Regions from separate parts of the Thioalkalivibrio sp. ALR17-21 genome, predicted to be linked through region 3. Evidence: predicted binding sites of a transcription regulator. Region 3 holds the regulator's gene; each other region holds the start of a gene.
The links. Region 3 encodes sigma-54, which starts transcription at its own class of promoters, with help from an activator protein. Its sites were predicted from a motif close to TGGCANGNTNCNTGCTT; they were not measured.
Positions count from the first base shown of each region.

Region 1: glnA (glutamate--ammonia ligase) is a predicted target of sigma-54. The motif match lies at 1,160-1,176, and genes of this name have one in related genera.
Region 2: G020_RS0108420 (TorF family putative porin) is a predicted target of sigma-54. The motif match lies at 2,031-2,047, and genes of this name have one in related genera.

Region 1 covers NZ_ATUL01000004.1:585-5,249, forward strand. The annotation lists gene glnA (glutamate--ammonia ligase) at 1-1,079, opposite strand, end outside; gene G020_RS0102775 (cation diffusion facilitator family transporter) at 1,298-2,521, opposite strand; gene glyQ (glycine--tRNA ligase subunit alpha) at 2,684-3,628, shown strand; gene glyS (glycine--tRNA ligase subunit beta) at 3,719-4,665, shown strand, end outside.
Region 2 covers NZ_ATUL01000013.1:41,998-46,662, forward strand. The annotation lists gene G020_RS0108410 (ammonium transporter) at 1-802, opposite strand, end outside; gene glnK (P-II family nitrogen regulator) at 842-1,180, opposite strand; gene G020_RS0108420 (TorF family putative porin) at 1,253-1,975, opposite strand; gene folB (dihydroneopterin aldolase) at 2,295-2,657, opposite strand; gene G020_RS0108430 (amidoligase family protein) at 2,802-3,797, shown strand; gene G020_RS0108435 (gamma-glutamyl-gamma-aminobutyrate hydrolase family protein) at 3,814-4,602, shown strand.
Region 3 covers NZ_ATUL01000001.1:58,253-62,917, forward strand. The annotation lists gene lptB (LPS export ABC transporter ATP-binding protein) at 1-722, shown strand, start outside; gene G020_RS0100310 (RNA polymerase factor sigma-54) at 807-2,330, shown strand; gene hpf (ribosome hibernation-promoting factor, HPF/YfiA family) at 2,334-2,672, shown strand; gene G020_RS0100320 (PTS sugar transporter subunit IIA) at 2,677-3,141, shown strand; gene hprK (HPr(Ser) kinase/phosphatase) at 3,144-4,184, shown strand; gene rapZ (RNase adapter RapZ) at 4,190-4,665, shown strand, end outside.

The sequences.
Region 1 (4,665 bases), on a different contig from region 3:
CGCAGCTCGATCCGGCGCGCCTTCGGGTTCATCACGAACGGGATGCGCAGCGAGGCCGAGCGGTTACGGGCGGAGTAGGCCAGCATGACCGGCGCCTCGAAGCCCGGCACCAGACGCTTGTAGCTGTTGGTGGACGGGTTGGTGAAGGCATTCAGCGCGCGGGCGTGCTTGATGATGCCGCCGATGTAGTACAGCGCGGTCTCGGACAGGCCGCCGTAGAGGTCACCGGAGAACAGGTTCTTGCCGTCCTTGGACAGCGACTGGTGCACGTGCATGCCGGAGCCGTTGTCGCCGACGATCGGCTTGGGCATGAAGGTCGCGGTCTTGCCGTGGATGTGGGCCACGTTCTGCACCACGTACTTCAGGATCTGCACCTCGTCGGCCTTCTGCGTCAGGGTCGCCGGGCCCACGCCGATCTCGCACTGGCCGGCGGTGGCCACCTCGTGGTGGTGCACCTCGGTCTCCAGACCCATCTCGGTCATCACTTCACACATGGTGGAGCGGATGTCGTGCAGGCTGTCGACCGGCGGGACCGGGAAGTAGCCGCCCTTCACGCCCGGGCGGTGCCCGATGTTGCCGTCCTCGTAGACGCGCTCGGAGTTCCAGGACGCCTCCTGGGAGTCCACGCGGCAGTAGGAACCGGACAGGCTGGTACCCCACTTCACGTCGTCAAAGATGAAGAACTCGTTCTCCGGACCGAACAGCGCGGTGTCGGCGATGCCGGTGCTCTGCAGGTAGGCCTCGGCGCGGCGCGCCAGGGAGCGCGGGCAGCGGTCGTAGCCCTGCATGGTGGCCGGCTCGACCACGTCGCAGCGGATGTTCATGGTCATGTCTTCGAAGAACGGGTCGATCACGGCCGACTCGGCGTCCGGCATCAGGATCATGTCGGACTCGTTGATCCCCTTCCAACCGGAGATCGAGGAGCCGTCGAACATCTTGCCTTCCTCGAAGGTCTCTTCGTCGATGTCGTGGGCCGGCATGGTCACATGCTGTTCCTTGCCCTTGGAGTCGGTAAAGCGGAAGTCGACAAAGCGCACTTCCTTTTCCTTGATCTGGTTCAGCACGTCGGCTGCGGACATGGGGGTCTCCTTGGTCTTCACTTGAGTCTTCGATTTTGGCCGGCCGGCCTTTTGGCCCCTGCACGGCTTCGTGGGTCATTATGCAGGCATCATGCCATCCGGCCCGATTCGGCCCGGGCGCGCGAAAAACGGGCACCCCGGGTGCCGCGCCGCCTCCGTTTTGCACCATCATGGTGCCGTATATGCACCACGATGGTGCTTGCTGGGGTGTGCCGCACCTAATGAGTGCACGGACGATAGAGTAGCGTGACCTCGCCCAGCATGTCGCCCACCTGCGGGTGGCCGTGCAGCCGGTCGGCCAGGGCCCGGGCCCGCGCCTCCAGGTCCGGGGCCGCGGTTGCCCCGTCAAGGCGCAGGGTCAGCGTCATGTGCACCCGGCCGCCCAGGTAGTGCAGGGACAGGTGCTCCACCGCGTCCAGCTCCGGGGTGTCGGCCCAGGCCTCGCGCAGGGCCTCTACCAGTACCGGCCGTAACGGCAGCGTCGAGCTGCGCGCCTGCTCCGCGTCATTCTCCGGGTCCACGTGCACCGTGATGTCGTTGACCCGCTCATGCTCGTCGGTCACCGAATGGAACACCGCATCGGCGATCCGATGCCCCTCGGAGACCGAGATCATCGGCGCGACCTGGATGTGCACATCGGCCACCACGTCGCTGCCGTGGCGGCGGGTGCGCAGCATGTGCGCATCCTTCACCCCGGGCACGTCCAGGATGGTGCGGTGAATGCGATCCACCTTCTCCGGCTCCAGCGCGGTGTCGATCAGCTCCGCCGCGGCGCGCACGATCAGGCGCCCGGCGATATGCAGGATGAACAGGGCGACGATCAGCGCCGCCAGGGCGTCCGCCCACGGGAAGCCCGCCACCGCCGCACCCACGCCGACCAGTACGAACAGCGACGAGATTGCATCCGTACGGTGGTGCCAGGCATTGGCATCGAGCATCCGCGAGCGCAGGCGCTTCGCCACTCGGTGGGTGTACTGGTACAGGCCCTCCTTCGCGACCAGGGTCAGCGCGGCAAAGAAGATGGCCATATTGGCGGGACCGGTCATGGCCTCGGGGTCGACCAGCCGGCTGCCGGCTGCCCAGGCGATCCCCAGCCCCGCGGCTGCCAGAAAGACCCCGACGATCACCGTTGCGAGGGTCTCGATGCGGGCATGGCCGTACGGGTGGTCCTGGTCGGGGGACGCCGCAGCCTTGCGCGCGGCGAACAGCACGACACCGTCGGTGATCAGGTCCGACAGCGTATGCACGCCGTCCGCGACCAGCGCCTGCGAGTTCAGAAGCCAGCCGCTGAGCAGCTGCGCGACGGCGAGAAAGCTGTTCACGGTCGCGCCCACCAGTGTCACTCGGCGGGTGTCGCGGTAGCGCTGACCGTTCTCCGCGGTCACCGTCGGCTCCGAATTGGCGTGGGGCTCGCTCAGGGCGGTTCTCCCGAACCGGATCAAGCCTCCAGTATGGGCGCCTTCCCGGCTGGCGCAAAACCGTCTGCCGCCACAGGGAAGTGCCGACTCGCGCGGGCGTCTCCGCGTTTCGCGCTGACGCTGACGGTGGCCGAGGCTGGAGCCCGGCCGATATACTGTCCGCTTTGCCCTGACCCGGGATCCCGCATGGCGCACGAACGCACCCCGTCCAGCAGCAGCCCCACCTTCCAGGACCTGATCCGTCGCTTGCAGGACTACTGGAACGACCACGGCTGCGTGGTCCTGCAGCCCTACGACATGGAGATGGGGGCCGGCACCTTCCATCCGGCGACCTTCCTGCGCTCCATCGGGCCGGAGCCGTGGCGCGCGGCCTACGTGCAGCCCAGCCGCCGTCCTACCGACGGTCGCTATGGCGACAACCCCAACCGCCTGCAGCACTACTACCAGTTCCAAGTGCTGCTGAAGCCGTCGCCGCCGGACATCCAGGACCTCTACCTCGGCTCCCTGGAGGCGCTGGGCTTCGACACCCTCACCCACGACGTGCGCTTCGTCGAGGACAACTGGGAGTCGCCGACCCTTGGCGCCTGGGGCCTGGGCTGGGAGGTCTGGCTGAACGGCATGGAGGTCACCCAGTTCACCTACTTCCAGCAGGTCGGCGGGCTGGACTGCCATCCGGTCTCCGGCGAGATCACCTACGGCCTGGAGCGCCTGGCGATGTACCTGCAGGGGGTGGAGAGCGTATTCGACCTGGTCTGGACCGTCGGCCCGGACGGCCGCCCGGTGACCTACGGTGACGTCTACCACCAGAACGAGGTGGAGCAGTCCACCTACAACTTCGAGCATGCCGACCGCGACGCCCTGTTCGCCGCCTTCGATCAGCATGCGAACGAGAGCGACCGCATGATCGAGCTGGGCCTGCCGCTGCCGGCCTACGAGCAGATGCTGCGCGCCTCGCACAGCTTCAACCTGCTGGATGCGCGTGGCGCGATCTCGGTCACCGAGCGCCAGCGCTACATCCTGCGGGTGCGCGAGCTCTCCAGGAACGTGGCGCAGAAATACTATGAATCGCGCGAGGCCCTGGGCTTTCCGCTGTGCGCCCCGGGCGACACCGGCAAGTCCGACGCCGCCTGACGCCACCCGATACCGGGGCATACCCCGAACCCGTGCCCGCCGCCGCCCCGAACGGGCGCGCGGGCCCACCGGAACCCGACTGGACCGAACATGGACGAAGCCCGCGAACTTCTGATCGAACTCGGCACCGAGGAACTGCCCCCCACCGCGCTGGCACGCCTGCGCGACGCCCTGGCCGAAGGTCTGACCACCCGCCTGCGCGACGCCGGGCTGGAACCCGGCGAGCCCGAGGCCTTCGCCACGCCCCGACGCCTGGCCGTGCGTTTCCCCGCGGTGGCCGGCCGCCAGCCCGACCAGCTGCAGGAACGCCGCGGCCCGGCCGTGGCCGCCGCCTTCGACGACCAGGGCCAGCCGACCCGCGCGGCGCAGGGCTTCGCCTCCTCCTGCGGGGTGGAGGTCGAGCAACTGGAACGCGAGGACACCGGCAAGGGCGAATACCTGATCTTCCGCCGCATGCAGCCGGGCCAGGCCCTCGGCGAGCTGCTGCCGGAGATGCTGGCGGGGGCCCTGGAGCATCTGCCCACGCCCAAACGCATGCGCTGGGGCGAGAGCACCACGGAATTCGTGCGCCCGGTGCACTGGCTGGTGGTGCTGCACGGACCCGACGTCCTGCCGATGACGGTGCTGGAACAGGATGCCGGCCGCCACACGCGCGGCCACCGTTTCCACCACCCGGCCCCGCTGGAGCTCGCCAGCCCCGCGGACTACGCCGACAGGCTGCGCGCCGAGGGCCGCGTCGAGCCCTCGTTCGAGTCCCGTCGCGAACGCATCCTGGAGCAGGTCCACGCCACCGCCCGCGAGCTGGGCGGGCGCGCGCTGGTCGACCCGGACATGCTGGACGAGGTCACCGCGCTGGTGGAATGGCCGGTGGCGCTGGGCGGCAGCTTCGACCGGCGTTTCCTCGAGGTCCCGCAGGAGGCGCTGATCTCCACCATGCAGGACAACCAGAAATACTTCCCGGTGGTGGACGAGGCCGGCCGCCTGCAGCCGCATTTCATCGTCGTCAGCAACATCGAGTCGCGCGATCCCGAAGCAGT
Region 2 (4,665 bases), on a different contig from region 3:
TCAGCGCGGCAATCACGCCCCCGGCCGCGGCCAGGTTGGTGTTGGTGAACACGGCCGCCACGGCATTCGCGGATTCAACGTCGGACACCTTGAGCTCGGAACCGCCGTTGAAGCCGAACCAGCCCAGCCAGAGGATCAGCACGCCCAACGTCGCCAGCGGCATGCTGGAGCCCGGGATCGCGTTGATCTGGCCGTCCTTGCCGTACTTGCCCTTGCGCGCCCCCAGCAGCAGAACGCCCGCCAGCGCGGCCACGGCACCGGTGAAGTGGACGATGCCCGAACCGGCGTAGTCGAGATAGCCGATCTGGTCCAGCATGCCGCCGCCCCAGCTCCAGAAGCCCTGGATCGGGTAGATCACGCCGGTGAGCACCACGGCGAAGGCGAGGAAGGCCCACAGCTTCATGCGCTCGGCCACCGCACCGGAGACGATCGACATCGCGGTCGCCACGAACACCACCTGGAAGAAGAAATCCGCGCGATCCGAGTAGTAGATGTCGCCGCCGCTGCCCAGCACCTCGGCCACGGCGTTGTCACCGGTGATGAAGAAGCCCAGGCCCGGGATCAGAGAAGTGAGCCCGTCGCTGTACATGATGTTGTAGCCGATCAGCATGTACATGACCGAGGCAATGGAATAAAGGGAGATGTTCTTGGTAAGGATTTCGGCCACGCTCTTGGTCCGCACCATGCCGGCCTCGAGCATGGTAAAGCCCGCGGCCATCCACATGACCAGAGCACCGGCCATCAGGAAGTAAAAGGTGTCAAGGGCGTAGGCCACCTCGACGACTTGCTGTTCGATATCCATTTTCGGATTACCTCATCTAATAATGACCGAGATGGGCGCTCAGAGCGCTTCGGTTCCGGTTTCACCCGTGCGGATTCGCAGGACCTGCTCGACCGGCGAGACAAAGATCTTTCCGTCCCCGATCTTGCCGGTGCTCGCGGCCTTCGAAACGGCTTCGATCACCTGGTCGACCAGGCTGTCATCCACCGCAACCTCCAGCTTGACCTTGGGCAGAAAGTCCACGACGTATTCGGCACCGCGGTACAGTTCGGTGTGGCCACGCTGGCGACCGAAACCCTTGACTTCGGTCATGGTGATGCCCTGCACACCGATCTCGGACATCGCCTCGCGCACATCATCAAGCTTGAACGGCTTGATCACGGCAGTAATCATCTTCATGTCATGCTCCTCTCAGGCGGGTCGCCACCGGGGGCAACGACCCGCAACGAAGTTTTGCTTCCGGTTCAACGTTCAGAAGGATTTCGACCAGCCCACCCAGGCACGCATGTCTTCGTCATCGACGTCGGCATAGGCCAGGTTCAGGCTGAATTCGCCGAATTCGCCGGCATCGCGAGCGAGGCTGGCGGAGTAGTGGGTGTAATCGTCATTGTCGCTGTCGTCGTACGTCTGACGTCCGACCATGAAACCGGCGCTGTAGACCTCGGCGAACGGCACATCCAGACCACCGTAGAAGTACACGTCGTCACTTTCGAGGAGCGACTCCGAGGCACTGTCGGTCACCACCCACTGGACACCGCCATAAAAGCCGATCACGTCCATGTCATAACTGACCGACCCGACCAGCTCGCCGAAGTCGTATGAGACGGAATCACCTTCGAACGAGGCATCCGGATAGGCGTAATAGACATACCCCACGTCGTAGCCGAAACCGTTATCAAAGGAATCGGCAAAACCACCGTAAAGGTCGAGCTCGTAGGTCGTGCCATCATCTTCCCCGAAATCCACGTTGGAAGCCCAGGTCCCCAGGTAAAACCCGGAGGCATGCTCCCAGTCAAAACCACCCTGGATAGCGGCGCCGCCATCGGTTTCGGAAAAGCCCCGCAGTTCATAATCGGACACGATCGAGATATTGGCCGACACCTCGGCGGCCGCGCTGGAAGTAAAGACGACACCCCCGGTGGACCCGACGGCCAGGATCGCGGTGGCGACGGCGGAATAGGCGAATTTCTTCATTGGTTGACTCCCTCTGCGTGTTTTCTGGATGTCGCTGCTTGTCGACACCCGTTCCTTGCAGGGGGCGTGCCAGAAACGTTAAACGGGGCAAAAACCGGTTTTATGCAACGCTGTTGCGGGCAAACCACGGGTGATTGCCACGAACGGGTGCAATCACAAAGTGCAGGCGCACCAAAAGGGGGCAATACGAGGCGGGGCCGCCACCGGAAAGGGCGCCGCGCGGGAAAGAGCAGTACGGGAAAGCTGTGCGGGAGACAGGAGCAGGAAGTGTGGAAGCGTCCTGCCAATCGGCCAGGGCCTGCGCGCCGAAGTCCCGAGGTCAGTCGGTGGCGAGCGAGCCGCGTTCGATGGTGATGCCCACCTCGCGCACCCCGGCCACCGCGCCCGGTTTGCCCAGGGTGATGCGCAGCCACGGCGAACCGAACTGCGCCATCAGGGTCTCGGCGATCTCCTCGGCGAGGGATTCGAGCAGGATGTGGGGTTCGCGGGTCACGATGGCCCGCACCGCGTTGGCCACGGCCTCGTAGTCAACCGTGTCTTCGATCTCGCCGGAGTGGGCGGCCACGCGAGTGTCCGCCGCCAGCTCGATGTCGAAGCGCAGCGGGCGCTGCATGCGCTGTTCCCAGTCGTAGACGCCGACCACGGCGGGGATTTCGAGATCGCGCAGATAGATACGGTCCATGCGGGACACCGGGGACACAGGGTTGCGGAGGGGCTTATCGTACTGCCTGCCCCCGCCCGCGTACACCGGGGCGTGCGATGGTGGCGCAACGCGCTACCATGCCCGAACAGTCCGACCGAACAGCGTCGCCAGGAGAGCCGCCGCATGTCCACCACTTCGTTTCAGCCACTGCCGTGGACCCGGACCCCCGAGGGGGCCCTGCGCCGGGTCGGCGTGGAGATCGAGATGGCAGGGGTCTCGCTGGAGACGATGGCCCGCGCCATCATCGACGAATTCGGCGGGCACATCGAAGCCGAGCATGCCTTCGTGCTGCATGTCCGCGACAGTGACGCGGGGGATTTCCAGCTGGAGCTGGATGCCCGCGTACTCAAGGACCGCGGCTATCGCGAGCACCTGGCCCGGCTGGGGGTCGACCTGGACGACCGCGACCAGGAAGCACTGGAGGCCTGGCTGGCCGATGCCGCCGGGCGCCTGGTCCCGCACGAGATCGTGGCGCCACCCCTGGAGCCTGCGCAGCTGCCCCGCCTGGACCGGGTGCGTGCCGCGCTGCAACAGGAAGGTGCCCTGGGCACGGAACGCTCCCTGCTCTACGCCTTCGGGCTGCAGCTGAACATCGAGATCCACAGCCGCGAGCCCGAATGGCTGCTGGCCATCCTGCGAGCCTTCGTGCTCATGTACGAGATCCTCGCGCAGGCGGGGGCCATCGACCTGTCGCGCCGCCTGTCGCCCTACATCCGGCCGTTCCCCGGCGCCTTCGTGCGCCACATTCTCGACCCCGATTTCACCCCGGACCGTGCATCGCTGATCGACACCTGGCTGGCGCACAACCCCACGCGCAACCGTCCGCTGGACCTGCTCCCGGTACTGGCGGAGCTGGACCCCGAACGCGTTGCGGCGGCGCCGGTGGAACACGAACTGATCAAGCCGCGTCCCGCCCTGCATTACCGGTTGCCGGACTGCCGCATCGACGACCCGGCCTGGAGCCTGGCGCACCCGCTGAACGGCTGGGTGGAAGTGGAACAGCTGGCCGCCCACCCCGAACGCCTCGACCGACTCGCGCGGGAATACCTGGAACGCCCGGGCCAGGCGGTGGGCCGCTGGGCCGACGAATGGATGCAGCGGCTGCGTGCCTGGTTCTGAACGCCCGCACCGCCCGGTGATCGCCGTCACCGGCCCGGACCGTGGCGGCACGCCCGCGTGGCTGTTCACCGCCCTCGCGGTGTGGCGGGCCGGCGGCCGCCCCCTGCGCATCCGCCCCGGGCGTCCCCGCCGCAACCGCCGCATCGACGCGCTGATCGTCGGCGGCGGGGCTGACGTCGATCCCGGGCTTTATGGCGAGACGCTGCCCGACGGCCCAGGCAGCGCGGCGATCCGGCAGGCCGAACGACGCCTGTCACAGCGCCTGATCGGCTACGCCTTCTATCCCGCGCTGTGGTTGCTGCGCCGGCTGTTCCAGTCGAAGAGGTCATCGCTGGACCCGGAGCGCGACCGGCTGGAGAAATCCCTGATTCACCACGCGCTGGACGAGCACCTGCCGATCCTCGGCATCTGCCGCGGGATGCAGCTGATCAACGTGGTGCGCGGCGGCAGTCTGCATCGCGACCTGGCCGCGTTCCACGCGGAGACCCCCAACGCCCGCAGCCTCTTGCCGGTCAAGCAGGTACGACTGGATCCGCACTCGCGGCTGTCCGCCATCCTTGGCGATGCACCGCTGCGCGTGAACGCCCTGCACGATCAGGCCGTCGACCGCCTTGGCCACGACCTGAACGTTGTCGGACGCGAACCCTCGCGCGTGGTCCAGGCCATCGAGGCCGGCGGCCGCGATTTCTGCATCGGCGTGCAGTGGCACCCCGAATACCTGCCGCAGAAGGCCCGCCACCAGCGCCTGTTCCGGGCGCTGGTGGCCGCGGCCTGCGCCCCCCGCGTTCGCACCGGGTCCGAATAAATACTTGCGAACCTTGTGGAAAACCTCTAGCTTGGCCGGACAATCCGAAGGGTCTTCTTCACC
Region 3 (4,665 bases):
GCCATCTGGTCGCCCGCGAGCTGAGCAAGCGCTATGGCCAGCGTACCGTGCTGGACGCAATGGACGTGGACCTGGTGCCCGGCGAGGTGGTCGGCCTGCTGGGACCCAACGGGGCCGGCAAGACCACCTGTTTCTACAGTCTGGTCGGCCTGATCCGGCCCAATACCGGGCGCATCACCCTGGGCGGGCGCGACATCACGCAGGCCCCCATCCACGAACGCGCCCGCGCCGGGCTGGGCTATCTCCCACAGGAGGCCTCGATCTTCCGCCGCCTGTCGGTCCAGGACAACCTGCAGGCAGTGCTGGAACTGCGGCCCGGACTGGACCGCCACGAGCGCCGCCGCATCGGCGATGCCCTGATCGAGGAATTCCAGCTCGAAACCGTGCGCCACAGCCCCGGCATCGCGTTGTCCGGAGGCGAACGGCGGCGCGCCGAGATCGCCCGTGCGCTGGCCGGTGATCCGCGGTTTATCTGCCTGGACGAACCCTTCGCCGGGGTCGACCCGATCTCGGTCAGCGAGATCCAGGAAGTGATCCGCCACCTGGCCGAACGCGGCATCGGCGTACTAATCTCGGACCACAACGTGCGCGAGACCCTGGGCATCTGCCACCGCGCCTACATCCTCAGCGAGGGGCACCTTCTGAGCGCGGGAACGCCGGAGGAACTGCTGGACGATGCCCGCGTGCGCGAGGTCTACCTCGGCGAAAATTTCCGCCTGTGACACCGATCGCCACATCCGGCCGGTGCACAAGGCCACAACAAGGGATTACTATTCACTTATGGTGAACAACGCCTCTCCCAACTCATGCTGAAGCCCGGGCTGAACCTGCAGCTCGGTCAGACGCTGACCATGACGCCGCAGCTGCAGCAGGCCATCCGGCTGTTGCAGCTCTCGACGCTGGAGCTCCAGGCCGAGATCCAGCAGGCGCTGGAAAGCAACCCCATGCTGGAACAGGCCGAGGACGACGAACTCGGCGCCGATGGCGAAGAAACCCCGGACCCCGGCACCGAGGGCGAGAACGAGACCGCCAGCGATGCCGCCGCCGGCACCGGCGAAACGGTGGACGCCGGCGGTTCGGAGGATGTCATCCCCGACGAACTGGTGACCGACACCCGCTGGGAAGACATCTACGACGCCAGCGCCAGCCCGCGCGGACTGGACGACCGCGATCCCCTGGAAAACACCTCGGACGACGATGGCGGTGGCCTGCAGGACCACCTGCTGTGGCAGCTGCATCTGTCGCACCTGACCCCGCGTGACCAGCGCATCGGCGCCGCCCTGATCGACACCATCAACGGCGACGGTTACCTCGAGGGAGACGTCGAGACCCTGGCCGACACCATCAGTCAGGGCGAGGACACCCCGGTCGGCACCGACGAGGTGGAGGCAGTGCGCCACTGGCTGCAGCACTGCGACCCCCTCGGGGCCGGGTCGCTGGATCTGCGCGAGTGCCTGGAGGTCCAGCTGGGCGAGCTGGCGCCGGACGCGCCCTCGCGCGAAGCCGCGCGCGCGGTCCTGGAACACGGCATGGACGCCCTTGCCCGGCGTGACTACAAGGCACTGCAGCGCCAGAGCGGCGTGCGCGATGCCGACGAGCTGGCCGCGGCCCTGGACCTGATCCGTACGCTCAACCCGCGCCCCGGCGCCCAGATCAGCGAGACGCCGCCGGAATACGTGGTCCCGGATGTCTACGTGCGTCATACCGACCAGGGCTGGCAGGTCGACCTGAATCCCGAGATCGCCCCGCGCATTCGCGTCAACGACCTCTACGCCGGCATGGTCCGCCAGGTCTCCGATGCCCGCGACAGCGCATTCATGCGCGACCAGCTGCAGGAGGCGCGGTGGTTCATCAAGAGCCTGCACAGCCGCAACGACACCCTGCTGCGCGTAGCGCGAGCGATCGTCGAACGCCAGCAGGGGTTCCTGGAACACGGCGAGGTGGCGATGCAGCCGCTGATCCTGCGCGACATCGCCGAAGCCCTGGAGATGCACGAGTCCACGATCTCGCGGGTGACCACGCAGAAATACATGCATACCCCCCGCGGAGTGTTCGAATTCAAGTATTTCTTCTCCAGTCACGTGGGCACCAGCGACGGCGGGGAATGCTCCGCGACCGCGATTCGTGCCATGATCCGCGAACTCATCGAAGAGGAAACGCCGGGCAAACCGCTCAGCGATTCCCGCCTCGCCCGGATCCTCGCGGATCGGGGCATCAACGTGGCCCGACGTACCGTGGCCAAATACCGGGAGGGCATGAACCTGCCATCCTCCAGCGAACGCCGCCAGATGGCCGCCATGCCGACCGGAAGCAAACCGAAAGGAGCCTGACCCATGCAGATCAACCTCACCGGACACCACGTCGAAATCACCGACGCCCTGCGCGACTACGTCAACGAGAAATTCGAGAAGCTGGAACGCCACTTCGACAAGGTGATCGACGTGCACGTGGTGCTAACCCACGAGAAGACGCAGAAGCTGCACAACAAGGCGGAAGCGAATCTGCAGGTCAGCGGCAACCACATCCACGCCGAGGCCAGCCACGACGACATGTACGCCGCCATCGACGGCCTGATCGACAAGGTCGACCGCCAGCTGATCAAGCACAAGGAGAAGGTCAAGGACCATCATCGCGCCGAAGGCCACCAGCGCAACCGCGAACAGACCCCGTAAACCGATGAACCCGGCCGAGCTCATCACCCCGGAGCGCATCGGACTGGAAGCCGACTGCTCCAGCAAGAAACGAGCGCTGGAAACCCTCGCCGATCTGCTGGTGGACGGGGCCGCGGACGGGCTGGCGGCCAGCGCCGCGTTCGAAGCCATGTCGGCCCGCGAAAAACTGGGCTCCACCGGGCTCGGCCATGGCGTGGCGATTCCGCACGGCCGTCTGGCCGAGCTGGATACGCCCCGCATCGCGGTCCTGCGTCTGGATCAGGGCGTGGATTTCGAGGCCATGGACCACGAACCGGTGGACATCCTGATCGCCCTGCTGGTGCCGGAAGAGGCCACCAGCGAACACCTGGACCTGCTGGCCCAGCTCGCACGCGGCCTGTCGCAGCCGGACACCCTCGCCGGCATCCGGCGCGCCGCGGACAGCGCGGGGGTCCAGCAGGCCCTCACCCGGGCCCTGGGAGACACCTGACCATGGCCGACCGGGCGGAGGCGGCAGGCGACGGCACCGCGAGCAACATCACCATCGCCGCGCTCACGCGGGCGATGGGGAGCCGTCTGGACCTGCGCTACGTCCACGGGGAGGAGGCCGCGGGCGACCGCGAACTCCTGGGACTCGGCGATGGCGACCTGCCGCTGGCCGGCCATCTCAACCTGATCCGCCCCAACCGCATCCAGGTCATCGGCGACTACGAGGCCCGCTACATCGCCGGCCTGTCCGACGAACAGCGTGACCACCTTGTGCTGGAGATGGCCCGCACCGGCACCACCATGGTGATTTTCGCCGAGGACACCTGCCCGTTCCCGCGCATGCCGCAGACAGGTGACGACCCGCTGCCGGTGATCCTGTGCACACGCACATCCTCGCACGAAGTCATCGCCCTGCTGCGCTATTTCCTGCAGCAGCGCCTCGCTCATTTCGAGGTGCGCCACGGGGTGTTCATGGAGATCCTCGGGATCGGCGTGCTGATCTCGGGGGCGTCGAGCGTCGGCAAGAGCGAGGTAGCGCTGGAACTGATCTCGCGGGGCCATCGGCTGATCGCCGATGATGCCCCCGAATTCGCGCGCATTGCCCCCGATATCGTGCGCGGACACTGCCCCGCCCTGCTCCAGGACCTGCTCGAGGTGCGCGGCCTGGGCGTGCTCAACATCCGCGCGATGTACGGCGACTCGGCGATCAAGGGCGGCAAATATCTGCGCCTGATCATCGATCTGCGCGACCACAACGAGCCCTCGCCGGTGCCGGACGATCGTCTGAACGGGCGTCGCGGCGAAAGCGAGATCCTCGGCCTGCGCATCCCGCTGATCAGCCTGCCGGTGGCGCCGGGACGCAACATCGCGGTCATGATCGAGGCCGCGGTCCGCAATCACCTGCTGCACATGCAGGGCTACATCGCCGGGGACGACCTGCGCGCCCGCCAGCGGCGCCAGATGGGCGAGGATCAGCAGGAGGAGTCCATCTTCCACATCGGCGGGCCCAGCACCACGGTCCCCAACCCCGACCCCGAGGGCTGACCGACATGCGTCTGCTGCTGGTCAGTGGTCTGTCGGGTTCCGGCAAGACCGTCGCCCTGCATACCCTGGAGGACGCCGGCTACTTCTGTGTCGACAACCTGCCGCTGCCGATGCTGCCGGAACTGGTGGAGAAGGTCCGCAGCGGCCATTACGACACCGGCGGTGACCGCCACCTGGCCGTGGGCGTGGACGTCCGTTCGGGCCTCGACGCCCTCAGCGGCTTCGGCAAGCTGCTGGGCGAGCTGCGCGGATCGGGCCTGGAGGTCGAGGTGCTGTTCCTCAATGCCTCCGACGAGGTCCTGCTGCGCCGCTACCACCTGACCCGCAGGCGGCATCCGCTGGCTCGCGACGGCATCCCGCTGGTGGAAGCGATCGGCATGGAACGGACCTGGCTGGGGCACGTGGCGGTGGAGGCCGACCTGACCGTGGACACCAGCCGGCTGTCGATGCACGACCTCGCGCGCACGCTCCGGGCCCGGGT